3 regions of the Barrientosiimonas endolithica genome follow, and region 2 is predicted to be linked to each of the others. Evidence: riboswitches for the same ligand, from Rfam matches in the RefSeq annotation. Region 2 holds a riboswitch; each other region holds the start of a gene.
The links. Region 2 has a riboswitch for thiamine pyrophosphate ahead of thiC (phosphomethylpyrimidine synthase ThiC). Riboswitches for the same ligand answer to the same signal wherever they lie in the genome.
Positions count from the first base shown of each region.

Region 1: another riboswitch for thiamine pyrophosphate. It lies ahead of QUE40_RS18070 (MFS transporter); the one in region 2 lies ahead of thiC (phosphomethylpyrimidine synthase ThiC).
Region 3: another riboswitch for thiamine pyrophosphate. It lies ahead of thiM (hydroxyethylthiazole kinase); the one in region 2 lies ahead of thiC (phosphomethylpyrimidine synthase ThiC).

Region 1 covers NZ_AP027735.1:3,570,998-3,575,572, forward strand. The annotation lists gene QUE40_RS18065 (peptide MFS transporter) at 90-1,586, opposite strand; TPP riboswitch at 1,698-1,805, shown strand; gene QUE40_RS18070 (MFS transporter) at 1,886-3,103, shown strand; gene QUE40_RS18075 (AMP-binding protein) at 3,137-4,575, opposite strand, start outside.
Region 2 covers NZ_AP027735.1:1,478,770-1,483,344, forward strand. The annotation lists gene metH (methionine synthase) at 1-465, shown strand, start outside; gene QUE40_RS07460 (HAD family hydrolase) at 530-1,129, shown strand; gene thiC (phosphomethylpyrimidine synthase ThiC) at 1,209-2,993, opposite strand; TPP riboswitch at 3,071-3,181, opposite strand; gene QUE40_RS07470 (hypothetical protein) at 3,464-4,291, opposite strand.
Region 3 covers NZ_AP027735.1:2,343,945-2,348,519, reverse strand. The annotation lists gene QUE40_RS11905 (glycoside hydrolase family 13 protein) at 1-952, shown strand, start outside; TPP riboswitch at 1,012-1,135, shown strand; partial or broken gene thiM (hydroxyethylthiazole kinase) at 1,127-1,956, shown strand; gene thiE (thiamine phosphate synthase) at 2,069-2,602, shown strand; gene thiD (bifunctional hydroxymethylpyrimidine kinase/phosphomethylpyrimidine kinase) at 2,686-3,531, shown strand; gene QUE40_RS11885 (carbohydrate ABC transporter permease) at 3,583-4,488, opposite strand; gene QUE40_RS11880 (carbohydrate ABC transporter permease) at 4,485-4,575, opposite strand, start outside.

The DNA of each region.
Region 1 (4,575 bases), 1.6 Mb from region 2:
CGCGCGAACCAAGCCGGTCGAGCAGCGCGTGAACCAAGCCGGTCGAGTAGCGCGAGGAACGAGCGCGTATCGAGACCCCGGCGACCGCCCTACCGGGCCACCTCGGGCTCGGCGTCGGCGATCTGCCGGTGCGCCCACGGCGACAGCAGCGCGAGCACCACACCGAACGCGACGGCGATGACGCCGAGCACCGTGAAGAACTGCGCGTCGGGGGTGTCGTCGGTGAGCCGGATGGCCTGCGCGGCGATCGACTGACCGGTCGCCGACGACAGGAACCACAGCGCCATCGCCTGCGACGCGAACGCCTTCGGGGCCAGCACTGTCGTGGCCGAGAGACCGACCGGCGACAGGCACAGCTCACCGAGCGTCTGCACGACGAACACGCCGCCGAGCACCCACACCGGGGCGGTCGGGCCCTCGTAGTAGTTCGCGGCGATTCCCAGCAGCACGAACGAGATTCCCGCGATGGCCACACCCATCGCGAACTTCATCGGCGTGCTCGGGAACTTGCCGGAGCGGGCCAGCCACAGCAGACCGAACAGCGGTGCGAGGAGGGTGATGGTGATCGGGTTGATCGACTGGAACCACTCCTCCTCGAAGCGGAAGCCCAGCGAGTCCAGGTCGGTGCGCCGCGCGGCGAAGGTCGCCATCTTGGTCGCGGCCTGCTCGAAGATCATCCAGAACAGCACCGCGGCGATCCACATCGGGAGGTAGGCCCGCAGGTGGCGTCGCTCGGTCGGGGTGACTCGCTTGCTGCGGAACATCACGACGAAGTACGTGACCGAGGCGGCGACCGACAGCAGCGCCACCGTGTCGATGACGGCGGCGGCATAGCCACCGCGCACGACGCGGAGCAGGCCGATGAGCACCGCGACACCGGCGACGACGCCGAGTCCGATCAGCCCGGCGCGGCGCCGCGCCGTCTCGTCGACCGGGTTCGGAGCCTTGTCGCTGTCGGGGTCCAGCCGCTTGCGGCCGAGGTAGTAGAGCACCAGCGCGATGCCCATGCCGACGGCTGCCGCGGAGAAGCCGGCGTGGTATCCCCAGCGGTTGCGCAGGAAGGCCACCACGAACGGGGCGAAGAACGCGCCGATGTTGATGGAGACGTAGAAGATCGAGAAGCCGGCGTCGCGGCGCGGGTCGCGGTCGGTGTAGAGGTGTCCGACCATGGTGGAGACGTTCGGCTTCAGCAGACCGGTGCCGAGGGCGACGAGTGCGATGCCGAGCCAGGAGAAGCCGGCGCCGGGGACGGCCAGCGACAGGTGGCCGGCCATGATGATGAGGCCGCCGTAGAGCACGGACCGGCGCGCGCCGATCATCCGGTCGGCGAGCCAGCCGCCGATGATCGACAGCAGGTAGACCGCGGCGCCGTACGTCGCGACCACCGCCTCGCCCAACGTGTCGTCGAGCCCCAGCCCGCCGTTCGCGGCCGTGTCGACGAGGTAGTAGAGCAGGATGGCGCGCATCCCGTAGTAGGAGAAGCGCTCCCACAGCTCGACGTTGAAGAGGGTCGCGAGTCCGCGCGGGTGGCCGAGGAAGGTCTTCTCGGCGGGAGTCGCCCCGGTGTCGGTGGGGGTGGCCGACATGCTCAGGTCACTTGCCTTTCGATTCTGGACTTGGGGGCCCGAAAGCCGCCGTCCACCGTACGGCGCGTTCCTAGGGCACTCCTGTCGGGTCGTACGCTGGTGGTCACTTCGCACATCCATCGCGGGAGTCCCAGGAGGGGCTGAGAGGGCGCTGCTGCCGCGCCGACCGTCACACCTGATGCGGGTCATGCCGCCGAAGGGAGACTCCGATGCCGTCGTCTGCCGTGTCGCAGATCGCTTCTGCCAGAACGAGATTCACGCCGGACAGCCCTGCCCGGAGGCGGGCGACCCGCGGCGGGATGCTCGGCAACTACGTCGACCAGGTCGACATCTTCCTGCCCGTGATCGCCCTCGCCCCGGTCAGCGACCGGGTGCTCGGGCCGGGCAGCACCGCGGCCCAGACGGGCCTGGTGTTCGTGGCCACGCTGCTCGGCCGGCCGCTGGGCGCCGCGATCTTCGGCGCGGTCGCCGACCGCCGCGGCCGCACCAGCACGACCCGCATCGCGATCGCGGGCATCGCGGCGACCACGGCGGCGATCGCGCTGGTGCCGGGGCACACCACGCTCGGGGCGGCGACGCTCTGGGCGTTCGTGGCGCTGCGGTTCCTCGGCGGCATCTTCCTGGGAGGTGAGTACACCGCGGCCATCCCACTGGCGATGGAGTGGTCGCGGCCTGAGCGGCGCGGCGGCCTGAGCGGCGCCGTCATGGCGATGTCGCCGCTGGCCAACGCCTCGATCGCCGCGCTGACGCTGACGCTCGTCGAGGTGCTCGGCGTCGACGCGTACGCCGACTGGGCCTGGCGCGTCCCGTTCGCCGTGGGTGCGCTGCTGGCGGCCGCGATGCTGCTCTACTACCGCCGCGGGGTCTCCGACGCGCCGGCCTGGAAGCGAGCCGAGCGACGCCCGAACCCGTTGCGGGACATCGTGATCGGGCAGTGGCGCCGGCAGCTGTGGCAGGTCTTCGTGCTGATGACCGGGCTGTGGCTGTTCACCCAGATGGCCGTGCCGGTGCTGACCGGTGAGCTGCGGGCGTCCACCGCGCTCGACCCCGCCACGGTGCCGTTCGTCATGCTGATCGCGACGCTGGTGTCGGCGGTGACGATGCTCGCCGCGGGCGAGCTGTCGCGGCGCACCGGTCGACGGGCGTTCTTCGTGGCGTTCGGGGCGGCGGCCGTGCTGCTCGCCCCGCTCGCGCACGCGCTCACCGGGGCGTCGCGGTCGCTCGCCGTGGTGGTGCTCGGCGCCGCCGCCCTGCAGGTGGTGACCGTGACGGCGTACGGGCCGGTCGGCGCCTACCTGGCCGAGCGGTTCCCGGCGCAGGTGCGCTCCAGCGGCTACGGCGTGGGCTACTCGCTGTCGATCGTGCTGCCGGCGCTCTACCCGTTCTGGCTGCCGCCGCTGCAGGAGGCGCTGGGCGCCGAGGTCGCGGTGCGGCTGGTGCTCGCGGTCGCCGCGCTGCTGCTGGTGGTGGGTGCGCTGGCCGGCCCCGAGACCGACCGTCGCGCCCCGCTCGCCTGACCCTCATCGGGCTGATCCCGGCGTGCGGTCGGGTCAGCCGCGCAGGCCGAACTCGTCGTCGCGCCACTCCCGGCCGTCGCCGATGAGGCCGTTCTCGCGGGGCTCGTCGGAAGGGTTGTCGGCCTCGCGCTGGCGCAGCTCGACGCGGCGGATCTTGCCGCTGATGGTCTTCGGCAGCTCGAAGAACTCGATGCGCCGCACCCGCTGCCACGGCGCGAGCCGCTCGCGGGCGTGCCGCAGGATCGACTCGGCCGTCGCGGCGTCCGGCTCGTGACCGGAGGCGACCGCGACGTACGCCTTCGGCACGGCCAGGCGCACCGAGTCGGGTGCGGGCACGACGGCCGCCTCGGCCACCGCCGCGTGCTCGATCAGCACCGACTCCAGCTCGAACGGACTGATCTTGTAGTCGCTGGCCTTGAACACGTCGTCGGTGCGCCCGACGTACGTGATCGACCCGTTCGCGTCGAGCGTCGCCACGTCGCCGGTGTGGTAGAAACCGCCGGCCATCGCCTCGGCGTTGCGCTCCTCGTCGCCCTGGTACCCGGTCATCAGCGGCAGCGGGTGGGCCGACAGGTCGAGGCACAGCTCGCCCTCGGCCACCCCGTCGGCGTCGGGCTCGATGCGCTCACCGGTGAGCGGGTCGACCAGCGCCACGGGCACGCCGGGCAACGGCTTGCCCATCGACCCCGGCTTCAGCTCCGACCCCGGCGTATTGCCTACTGCCGCAGTCATTTCCGTCTGCCCATAACCGTCGCGCAGCGGCAGGTTCCAGGCCTTGCGCACCTGCTCGATGATCTCGGGGTTGAGCGGCTCGCCGGCGCCGATGACCTCGCGCAGCGCGCCCGGCTTGTCGCCCAGGTCGGACTTGATGAGCATCCGCCACACCGTCGGCGGCGCGCACAGGCTGGTCACCTGGTTCTTGCTCAGCGTCTCGAGCAGCGCGGCCGGGTCGAAGCGGGAGTAGTTGTCGATGAAGATGCACGCCTGCGCGATCCACGGCGCGAAGAAGCACGACCATGCGTGCTTGGCCCAGCCGGGGCTGGAGATGTTCAGGTGCACGTCGCCGGGCTTAAGCCCGAGCCAGTACATCGTCGACAGGTGTCCGACCGGGTAGGACACGTGCGTGTGCTCGACCAGCTTGGGCTTGGAGGTCGTGCCCGAGGTGAAGTAGAGCAGCACCCGGTCGGTGCTCGCGTTGCCCGGGTGCGGGGCGGGCTCCGCGTCGATGTCGTACGCCTGGTGCAGGTCGACCCAGCCGTCCGGCACCCCGCCGGCCTCGCCCGGGTCGGGGATGGCGAAGCGCAGGTAGTCGCCGGGCACGGCGTCGAGCTTGTGCGCCTCGGCGGCGCTGGTCACCACGGCCTTCGCCCGGCCGCGCTCCATGCGGTCGACCAGGTCGGCGGGGCCGACGGCGGTGGTGGTCGGCATGATCACGGCGCCGAGCTTCATGATCGCGAGCATCGTCTGCCACA
Region 2 (4,575 bases):
GAGTTCAAGGAGCAGCTCGACGACTACAGCGGGATCCTGCTGGAGTCGCTCGCCGACCGGCTGGCCGAGGCGTTCGCCGAGCGGATGCACGAGCGGGTGCGCCGCGAGCTGTGGGGGTTCGCCTCCGACGAGCGGCTGAGCAACGAGGAGCTCATCGCCGAGGACTACCGCGGCATCCGCCCCGCGCCGGGATACCCCGCCTGCCCCGACCACACCGAGAAGGAGCTGCTCTGGCAGCTGCTCGACGTGCAGGAGCAGACCCAGATCGAGCTCACCGAATCGATGGCGATGTGGCCGGGCGCCGCGGTCAGCGGCTGGTACTTCTCCCACCCGCAGTCGCAGTACTTCGTGGTCGGCCGGCTCGGTCGCGACCAGGTCGAGGCCTACGCCGAGCGCAAGGGCTGGACGCTGGCGCAGACCGAGAAGTGGCTCGCGCCCAACCTCGGATACGAGCCCGAGGACTGATGACCACACGCCGGTCGAGTAGGCGAGGAACGAGCCGTATCGAGACCCCCGCACACCCGCGGCCGTGCTGTGGGACATGGACGGCACGCTCGTCGACACCGAACCGTTCTGGATCGGGGCCGAGCGAGCGCTGGTCGAGAGCTACGGCGGCACCTGGAGCGACGAGCTGGCGCACCGTTGCGTCGGCAACCCGCTGCTGGTGTCGGCCACGATCATCCGCGACAACAGCCCGGTCGAGCTGACGCCGGAGCAGATCGTCGACCACCTGCTGGGACTGGTCGTCGCCGAGATGCGCCGCCACGTGCCGTGGCGGCCGGGAGCGCGCGAGCTGCTGGAATCCCTTGTGGCAGAAGGGATCCCGTGCGCGCTGGTGACGATGTCGTACGTCCGGTTCGCGCAGGTGCTGCTCGACGTGCTGCCCGCGGGGACCTTCGCGACCGTGGTCACGGGCGACGCGGTGACGCACGGCAAGCCGCACCCCGAGCCCTACCTCACCGCGGCCGAGCGGCTGGGGTCGACCCGCGCGACTGCATCGCGCTGGAGGACTCGCCGCCGGGCGTACGCTCGGCCGTCGCCGCCGGCGTGCCCACCGTCGCGGTCCCGCACGTGGTGCCGGTGCCGGCGCTGGCCGGGGCGGTGCAGGTCACGACGCTGGACGGGGTGACCCCGCAGGGTCTTGCCCGTCTGGTCGCGACCGCCACCGCCCCGGCCGAGCGCTGAGCCCGGTTACGCGCTGAGCCCGGTCACGCGCTCGGTGCGGGTCGCGCGGACTCGGCGTCGACGTACACCGTGGAGCCGAGCTCGACGAACGTCTCGCTCATCTGCCGCATGCCGTCCTGGGCGAACCGGTCGCGCACGTCCTGACTGATCCGCATGCTGCAGAACTTCGGGCCGCACATCGAGCAGAAGTGCGCCGTCTTGGCCGCGTCCGCCGGCAGCGTCTCGTCGTGCATCGAGCGGGCGGTGTCGGGGTCGAGCGAGAGGTTGAACTGGTCCTCCCAGCGGAACTCGAACCGGGCCTTCGACAGCGCGTCGTCCCACGCCCGCGCGCCCGGGTGGCCCTTGGCGACGTCGGCGGCGTGCGCGGCGAGCTTGTAGGTGATCACGCCCGTCTTCACGTCGTCGCGGTCGGGCAGCCCGAGGTGCTCCTTCGGCGTGACGTAGCACAGCATGGCGGTGCCGTGCATCGCGATCGTGGCCGCGCCGATGGCCGAGGTGATGTGGTCATACCCCGGGGCGATGTCGGTGACCAGCGGGCCGAGCGTGTAGAACGGCGCGCCGTGGCACCAGTCCTGCTCCAGGCGTACGTTCTCCTCGACCAGGTGCAGCGGCACGTGCCCCGGCCCCTCGACCATCACCTGCACGTCGTGCTCCCAGGCGCGCTGGGTCAGCTCGGCGAGGGTGCGCAGCTCGGACAGCTGGGCCTCGTCGTTGGCGTCGGCGGTGCTGCCGGGGCGCAGCCCGTCGCCGAGGCTGAACGCGACGTCGTACTGCGCGAAGATCTCGCACAGCTCGTCGAAGTGGGTGTAGAGGAAGCTCTCCTCGTGGTGGGCGAGCATCCAGCCGGCCATGATCGAGCCGCCGCGGCTGACGATGCCGGTGACCCGGTTGACGGTGAGCGGGACGTAGCGCAGCAGCACGCCGGCGTGCACGGTCATGTAGTCGACGCCCTGCTCGCACTGCTCGATGACCGTGTCGCGGTAGACCTCCCAGGTGAGGTCCTCTGCGTTGCCGTCGACCTTCTCCAGCGCCTGGTAGATCGGGACGGTGCCGATCGGCACGGGGGAGTTGCGCACGATCCACTCGCGGGTCGTGTGGATGTCGTCGCCGGTCGAGAGGTCCATGACGGTGTCGGCTCCCCACGTGGTGGCCCAGGTCAGCTTGTCGACCTCCTCGGCGATCGAGCTGGTCACCGCGGAGTTGCCGATGTTGGCGTTGACCTTCACCAGGAACCTGCGGCCGATGATCATCGGCTCGGTCTCGGGGTGGTTGATGTTGGCCGGGATGATCGCGCGTCCCTCGGCAACCTCCTGGCGCACCAGCTCGACGTCGCACTGCTCGCGCGCCGCGACGAAGCGCATCTCGGGCGTGACGATGCCGCGCCGGGCGTAGTGCATCTGCGTCACGCGGCGAGAAGGCTTGGCACGCAACGGTTCTCGCCGTTCGCCCTGCCACTCCTGACTCGCGGCGCCACGCCGTTGCGCGCCGCGCCCGTCGTCGGCGAGGTCGCGGGGACGACCGGCGTACGACTCCACGTCCTCCCGTGCGCGGATCCACTCCGCGCGGTGGGCGGGCAGCCCGACCTCGGGCGTGGAGCCGGGGCCGGAGGTGTCGTAGAGCCGGAACGGGGCGTTGGTCTCGCCGGTGCCGGGGGAGTCCGACAGGGTCACCTCGGTGCGGGGCACCGCGAGACCGTCAGGACCGGTCTCGTGGACCTTGCGCCGGCCGGGGGCGGCATCGGTGGTCTCCGGCCCGGCAGGCCGGGTGCGGCGATCGGTGGTGGCGTCGGTGGGGGATGGTGTCGACATGGTGGTGCGCCTCCTTGCGGCGGCACGCCACGGCGCCCGCCGGGGTCGGCGGGTCTGCGACAAGGGAATGCGGTGTGCGTCTCATCGACCACTGCTCCTTGCGCCGGCATGACCCGGATCAAGTTGGACGGTCGGGGCCGCATCAGCCCCCTCTCAGCCCGGTGCGCCGGACTCCCGCGAGGGACATTCACTTGCTGTGCCGGCTCTCGGAGCCGACGTGGGCGACGCTACCTCACCGGCCGTGGTGGTGACGGCGGTGTCCTCATATGGCGGACAGCGGATGACTCACAGCAGACCGCGAGGCGGGCGAGGCGCAGGCTCGCCCGCCGCACAGCAGACCGCCCGGCCGGGCGGACGCGTGGTCCGCTCGACCGGGCGGTCTGGGTGGCCGGAGGCCGAGCCGGCATCGGCTGGCTCAGCTCACCGGCTCACCCGGGTGGGCTCGGCTGCGCCGGCCCAACCGTTGTGGCTCAGCCCTCGTCGCTCAGCCGGCGACGCAGGAAGACCCCGGCGCCGGTGATCGCGGTGAGGGTGGCGATCCCGCCGGCAGCGAGCGCGGCACCGCTGGGGCCCTCACCGACGACACCGGTGCTGACGACCGGGCCGGTGGGCTGACCGGGGTTGGTGCCGGTCGGCGGGTGGGTGCTGGTCTCGGTGCCCGTCGGGGTGTCCGTGGGCTCCGGGGTGTCGGTGGGCTCCGGGGTGTCCGTCGGCTCGGGCGTGTCGGTCGGCTCGGGCGTCTCGGTGGGCTCCGGGGTCTCGGTCGGCTCCGGCGTGGTCGGCTCGCAGTCGAGCTTGAAGACCTTGGACTTGACCTTGATCTCGTTGCCGTCGGCGTCGTACATCGTGACCTTGTAGTGGCCGTTGTCGAGGGTCAGACCGTCGTCCTCGCCCTCGGGGTCGGCGTTGATGTAGACCGTCGAGCCCACGCCGTTCTCGTCGGTGGTGATGCTCAGCGAGACCGAGTCCTCGGTGTCGCTGTCGCCGCCCTGCGGCACGATCTCGATCGAGCCGGACTGGTTCGGGTCGAAGCCGAAGCCCTCGAGGTTGAACGCGCAGCTCTTCGGGTCGTTGCTCTCGGTGCCGGCGGGCGTGCCGAGCTCGTGCACCTTGAGCGTGCCGTTGTTGCCGGCCGGGCCGGTCGCGGTGGCGGTCTCGGTGCTGGTGGCGGTCGTGGTCGCCGAGGGGTCGGGCCCCTCGGTCGGGTCGGCGCTGGCCGACGCCAGGCTGCCGATGCCGAGGCAGGCGATGGCGCCCGCGGTGGCGAGTGCGAAGCGCGGCTTCACGAGTGACTGCATGGGTGTTCCCTCCCTGGTTGAACTTCCGGACGCGCGCTGCCGAAATTCCCCCGCAGGACACGCGCTGCCTGCACGCTATGCGGGCCGCGGCTCGGAAGGCTGGGAGTTTTCGGGAAGTGGCGGAAAGTGAAAGATCAGGCGGGAGGTACGTCCACGCTGGGGGTGCAGTCCTCGGGGCCGGGGGCCTGGCTGGGGGCCGGTCTGGCGGTGTTCGACGGACGGCTGGACGGTGTCGGTCCGGCACGGGCCGCCCGGTCGCGGGGATCGGGTGATCCTCGCGACCA
Region 3 (4,575 bases), 870 kb from region 2:
GATGTGGGACCGCGACGAGGTGCACGAGATCTACGCCGACTGGCGGCAGGTGCTGAACAGCTACGACCCGCCGCGCACGGCCGTGGCCGAGGCGTGGGTCGCCACGCCGGAGCGACGGGCGCGCTACGCCAGCCCGCAGGGGCTGGGCCAGGCGTTCAACTTCGACCTGCTCGAGGCCGACTTCGACGCCACGGCCTTCCGCGAGGTCGTCACCGACAACCTGGCCCAGGCGGCGGCCTCGGGGTCGTCGACCACGTGGGTGCTGTCCAACCACGACGTGGTGCGCCACCCCACCCGCTACGCGCTGCAGGGCAAGGACACCGCGGCCAGCGCCGACGTGATGGTCCGCTTCGCGAACGAGTGGCTGCGCTCGGGCGGGACCACGCCGGCCATCGACCCGCAGGTCGGGGCGCGCCGGGCCCGCGCGGCGACCGCGTTCATGCTCGCGCTGCCCGGCTCGGCCTACCTCTACCAGGGCGAGGAGCTCGGGCTCGAGGAGGTCGCGGCCATCCCGCAGGACCGGCGCCAGGACCCGACCTTCCTGCGCACCGGCGGCGAGCAGATCGGCCGCGACGGCTGCCGGGTGCCGCTGCCGTGGTCGACCACCGGCCCGTCGTACGGCTTCGGCAGCTCGGCCGCGCACCTGCCCCAGCCGGAGTCGTTCGGGGCGGTCTCCGTGGAGGCCCAGTCGGGCGACCCGGAGGCTCCGCTGGAGCTCTACCGCCGCGCCCTGGCGCTGCGCGCGCAGCTGCAGACCGACGAGGAGCTCACCTGGGAGCCCGCGCCCGAGGGGGTGCTGCACTTCTCGCGCCCCGGCGGCTGGCACGTGGTGACGACCTTCGGCACCGAGCCGGCCGAGCTCCCCGCGGGCGAGGTGGTGCTCACCACCCGTCCGCTCGTCGACGGCCGGCTGCCGGGCGAGGCCACCGCCTGGGTGCGCACCGCGGTCTGAGCGGTGGGACGACCACCCGGGGGTGAGGCGCAGGCCGCACCCCCGGGTTAGGGTCGAGGACACACGACGCGGGGTGCTGTGCCAGGGACGGAGAGGCGAGAGCCTCGGCTCGGCACGGCTGAGATCACACCCGTCGCACCTGATCTAGGTCGTACTAGCGAAGGGACGTCAACGATGTCGACCACCCAGTCCGAGCCCACCACGACCCGCGCGGACGTCGGCCCAGCCGACCTCGCCGAGGCGCTCGCCGCGCTGCGCGAGCGGGCGCCGCTCGTGCAGTGCCTCACCAACTCCGTCGTCACCGGCTGGACCGCCAACGTGCTGCTCGCCGTCGGCGCCGCGCCGGCGATGGTGGACAACCCGCGCGAGGCCGGCGACTTCGCCGCGGTCGCCGACGGGGTGCTGATCAACGTCGGCACGCTGACCGAGTCGACCGCCGAGGCGATGAAGGTGGCGGCCAGGGCCGCCGACGAGGCGGGCACCCCTGGGTGCTCGACCCGGTCGCGGTGGGCTCGCTGCGCTGGCGCACGTCGCTGGTGCACGAGCTGCTGTCGTCGGGCAAGCCCGCCATCGTCCGCGGCAACGCCAGCGAGGTGCTCGCGGTGGCCGGCGGGGGAGGCGGCCGCGGGGTCGACTCGCTCGATGCCCCGGAGCAGGCGACCCTGCCCGCGCGCGGCCTGTCGCTGTCCGGCCCGGTCGTCGCGGTCAGCGGCGCCGTCGACCACATCGTCCACGAGGACCGGCTCGCGCGCGTGCGCAACGGCAACGAGCTGATGACCAGGGTGACCGGAGTGGGCTGCGCGCTGGGTGCGCTGATGTCGGCGTACGCCGGTGTCACCGACGACCCGTTCGTCGCCGCCGTCGCGGCGACCGCGACGCTCACCGTCGCCGCTGACGTCGCAGCCGAATCCGCAAGCGGCCCAGGGTCGTTCGCGGTCAACCTGCTCGACGAGCTCAGCGCGCTCGAGCCCGACGCGCTCGCTGACCGCGTGGTGCTGGCGTGAGCGGGCGCGGGGTCCCCGACCTGTCGCTGTATCTGGTCACGAGCAGCGAGCTGACCGGCCGCGGGCGGCTCGTCGACACCGTCGTGGCGGCGACGACCGGGGAGTGTCGCTCGTGCAGCTGCGTGAGCCCGACGCGTCCGACGCCGACGTCGTGGCCCTCGGCCGCGACCTGGTCGCGGCGCTCGCCCCGACCGGGGTGCCGCTGCTGATCAACGACCGGGTGCACCTGGTCGAGGAGATCGGCGCGGCCGGGGCGCACGTCGGTCAGGACGACCTCGACCCGGTCAAGGCGCGCGAGCTGATCGGCCCCGACCGGTGGCTCGGGCAGTCGGTGCAGACCGTCGAGCAGGCCCGTGCCGCAGCGGAGTCGGGCGAGGTCGACTACCTCGGCATCGGCCCGGCCTGGCCGACGGCCACCAAGCAGGTGACGGTGCCGCCGCTGCTGCCCGCGGGCGTGCGCACGATCGCCCAGGCCACCGAGCTGCCGAGCGTGGCGATCGGGGGGATCGGGGTCGACGAGGTCCCGCAGCTGCGCACGTCCGGCATCTCCGGCGTCGCGGTGGTCAGCGCGATCTGCGGCCGCCTCGACCCGCGCGGCGAGGCGACCCGCCTGCGCGCGGCGTGGGAGACAGGGATTGCGCTATGAGCGGCGAGGAGCGCGCAGCGCAGGGTGCGGGCGAGGGACGAGCACGCGCCCGGAGCGGAGTGCGACCGAGCGCGACAGACAATGTGAGCGGCGAGGAGCGCGCAGCGCAGGGTGCGGGCGAGGGTGGTTCGCGTCCGCCGGTCGCGCTGACGATCGCGGGGAGCGACCCGTCGGGCGGCGCCGGGATCCAGGCCGACCTGAAGTCGTTCAGCGCGCTGGGTGCCTACGGCTGCGCGGTGCTGACCGCGCTCACGGCGCAGAGCACCCAGGGCGTGACGGGCGTGCACCCGGTGCCGCCGGAGTTCGTGCGCGAGCAGGTCGCGACGCTCGTCGACGACGTGCGGCTGGACGCCGCCAAGATCGGGATGCTGGCCAGCGCGCCGATCGTCGAGGCCGTGACGGCGGCGGTCGACGACCTGCTCGACTGCCCGGTCGTGCTCGACCCGGTCATGGTGTCCACGAGCGGGAGCCGGCTGCTCGACGACGACGCGGTCGATGCCGTACGCCGTCTGGCACCGCACACCGACCTGGTCACCCCTAACCTGTACGAGGCGGCGGTCCTGCTCGGCACAGAGGTCGCCGAGTCGCTGGAAGACCAGCAGCGACAGGCAGATTCGCTGCTCGAGCTCGGCATCCCGCGGGTGCTGGTGAAGGGTGGTCACGGGTCGGGTCCGGAGGCGGTCGACGTCTACGCCGATTCCGACGGGCAGCACGTGCTGCGCCAGCCGCGGGTCGACACCCCGCACACGCACGGCACCGGGTGCACGCTCTCGGCCGCGATCGCGGCGCTGCTGCCGCAGCGCGACGGCGACTGGGTGCGGGCGGTCGCCGACGCGCGTGCCTACCTCACCGCTGGGCTCGAGGCCGGGCGCGACCTGCAGATCGGTCACGGCTCCGGGCCGGTGCACCACTTCCACCAGTGGTGGTGAGGGCGGGGTCTCGATACGCCGCTCGTTCCTCGCGGCTACTCGACCGGCTTGTTACTTCAGCATCCCCTGGGAGAGCGAGCCCTGCAGCTGTCGCTGGAAGATGACGTACACGACGAGCACGGGCACCACGGTGATGACGACGGCCGCGAACAGCGCACCGAAGTTGACGGCGTAGCCCGCGGACGAGGCGAACCCGGCCATGCCCTGGGAGAGCACGTAGTTGCGCTCGTTGGTGTTGAGCGCGACCGGCAGCAGGAACTGGTTCCACAGGCCGAGGAAGTTGAAGATCGCGACGGCCGCGATGCCCGGCCGCGCCATCGGCAGCATCACCTGGAAGAACGTGCGCCACTCGCCGGCGCCGTCCATCTCGGCCGCCTCGGAGATCTCGTGTGGCAGCCCCTTGAAGAACGGGTAGAGGAAGAACACGGTGAACGGGAAGGCGAACGCGACGTAGGCGAGGATCAGCCCGGGCAGGGTGTTGAGCAGCCCCATGTTCCGCAGCACGAAGAACAGCGGCACGATCGCGAGGAAGATCGGGAACGTGTTGCCGGCGAGGATCAGGTAGTAGATGAACCGGTTGCCGGGGAAGTCGAACCGGGCCAGCGAGTACGCCGCCATCGAGCCCAGGATCATGACCAGCACCAGCGCGCAGCTGACCACGATCACCGAGTTGAGCATGTAGCGACCGACGTTGGAGTCGTTCCAGGCGGAGACGTAGTTGTCGAACGACAGCGTGCTCGGCAGCGACAGCGGCGACTCGAAGATCTCGCTCGTGGTCTTCCACGAGGACAGGAAGACCCACAGCATCGGCAGGATGACGATGGCCGACCACAGCGCGAGGATCACGTGCGAGGTGATCGTCACGGCGCGGTCGCTGCCGCTCGGGCCCTGCCGCCGCTTCGGCGGCTGCTCCTCGGTGACGGGCCAACCGGTCTGCCGGTCGGTGGTCAGGCTCATCGGTCGGACCTCCCACGGATCAGGCGGAACGCGAGGAACACCAGCGCCGCGAACAGCAGCGTCGTGACTGCGAGGACCACGCCCATC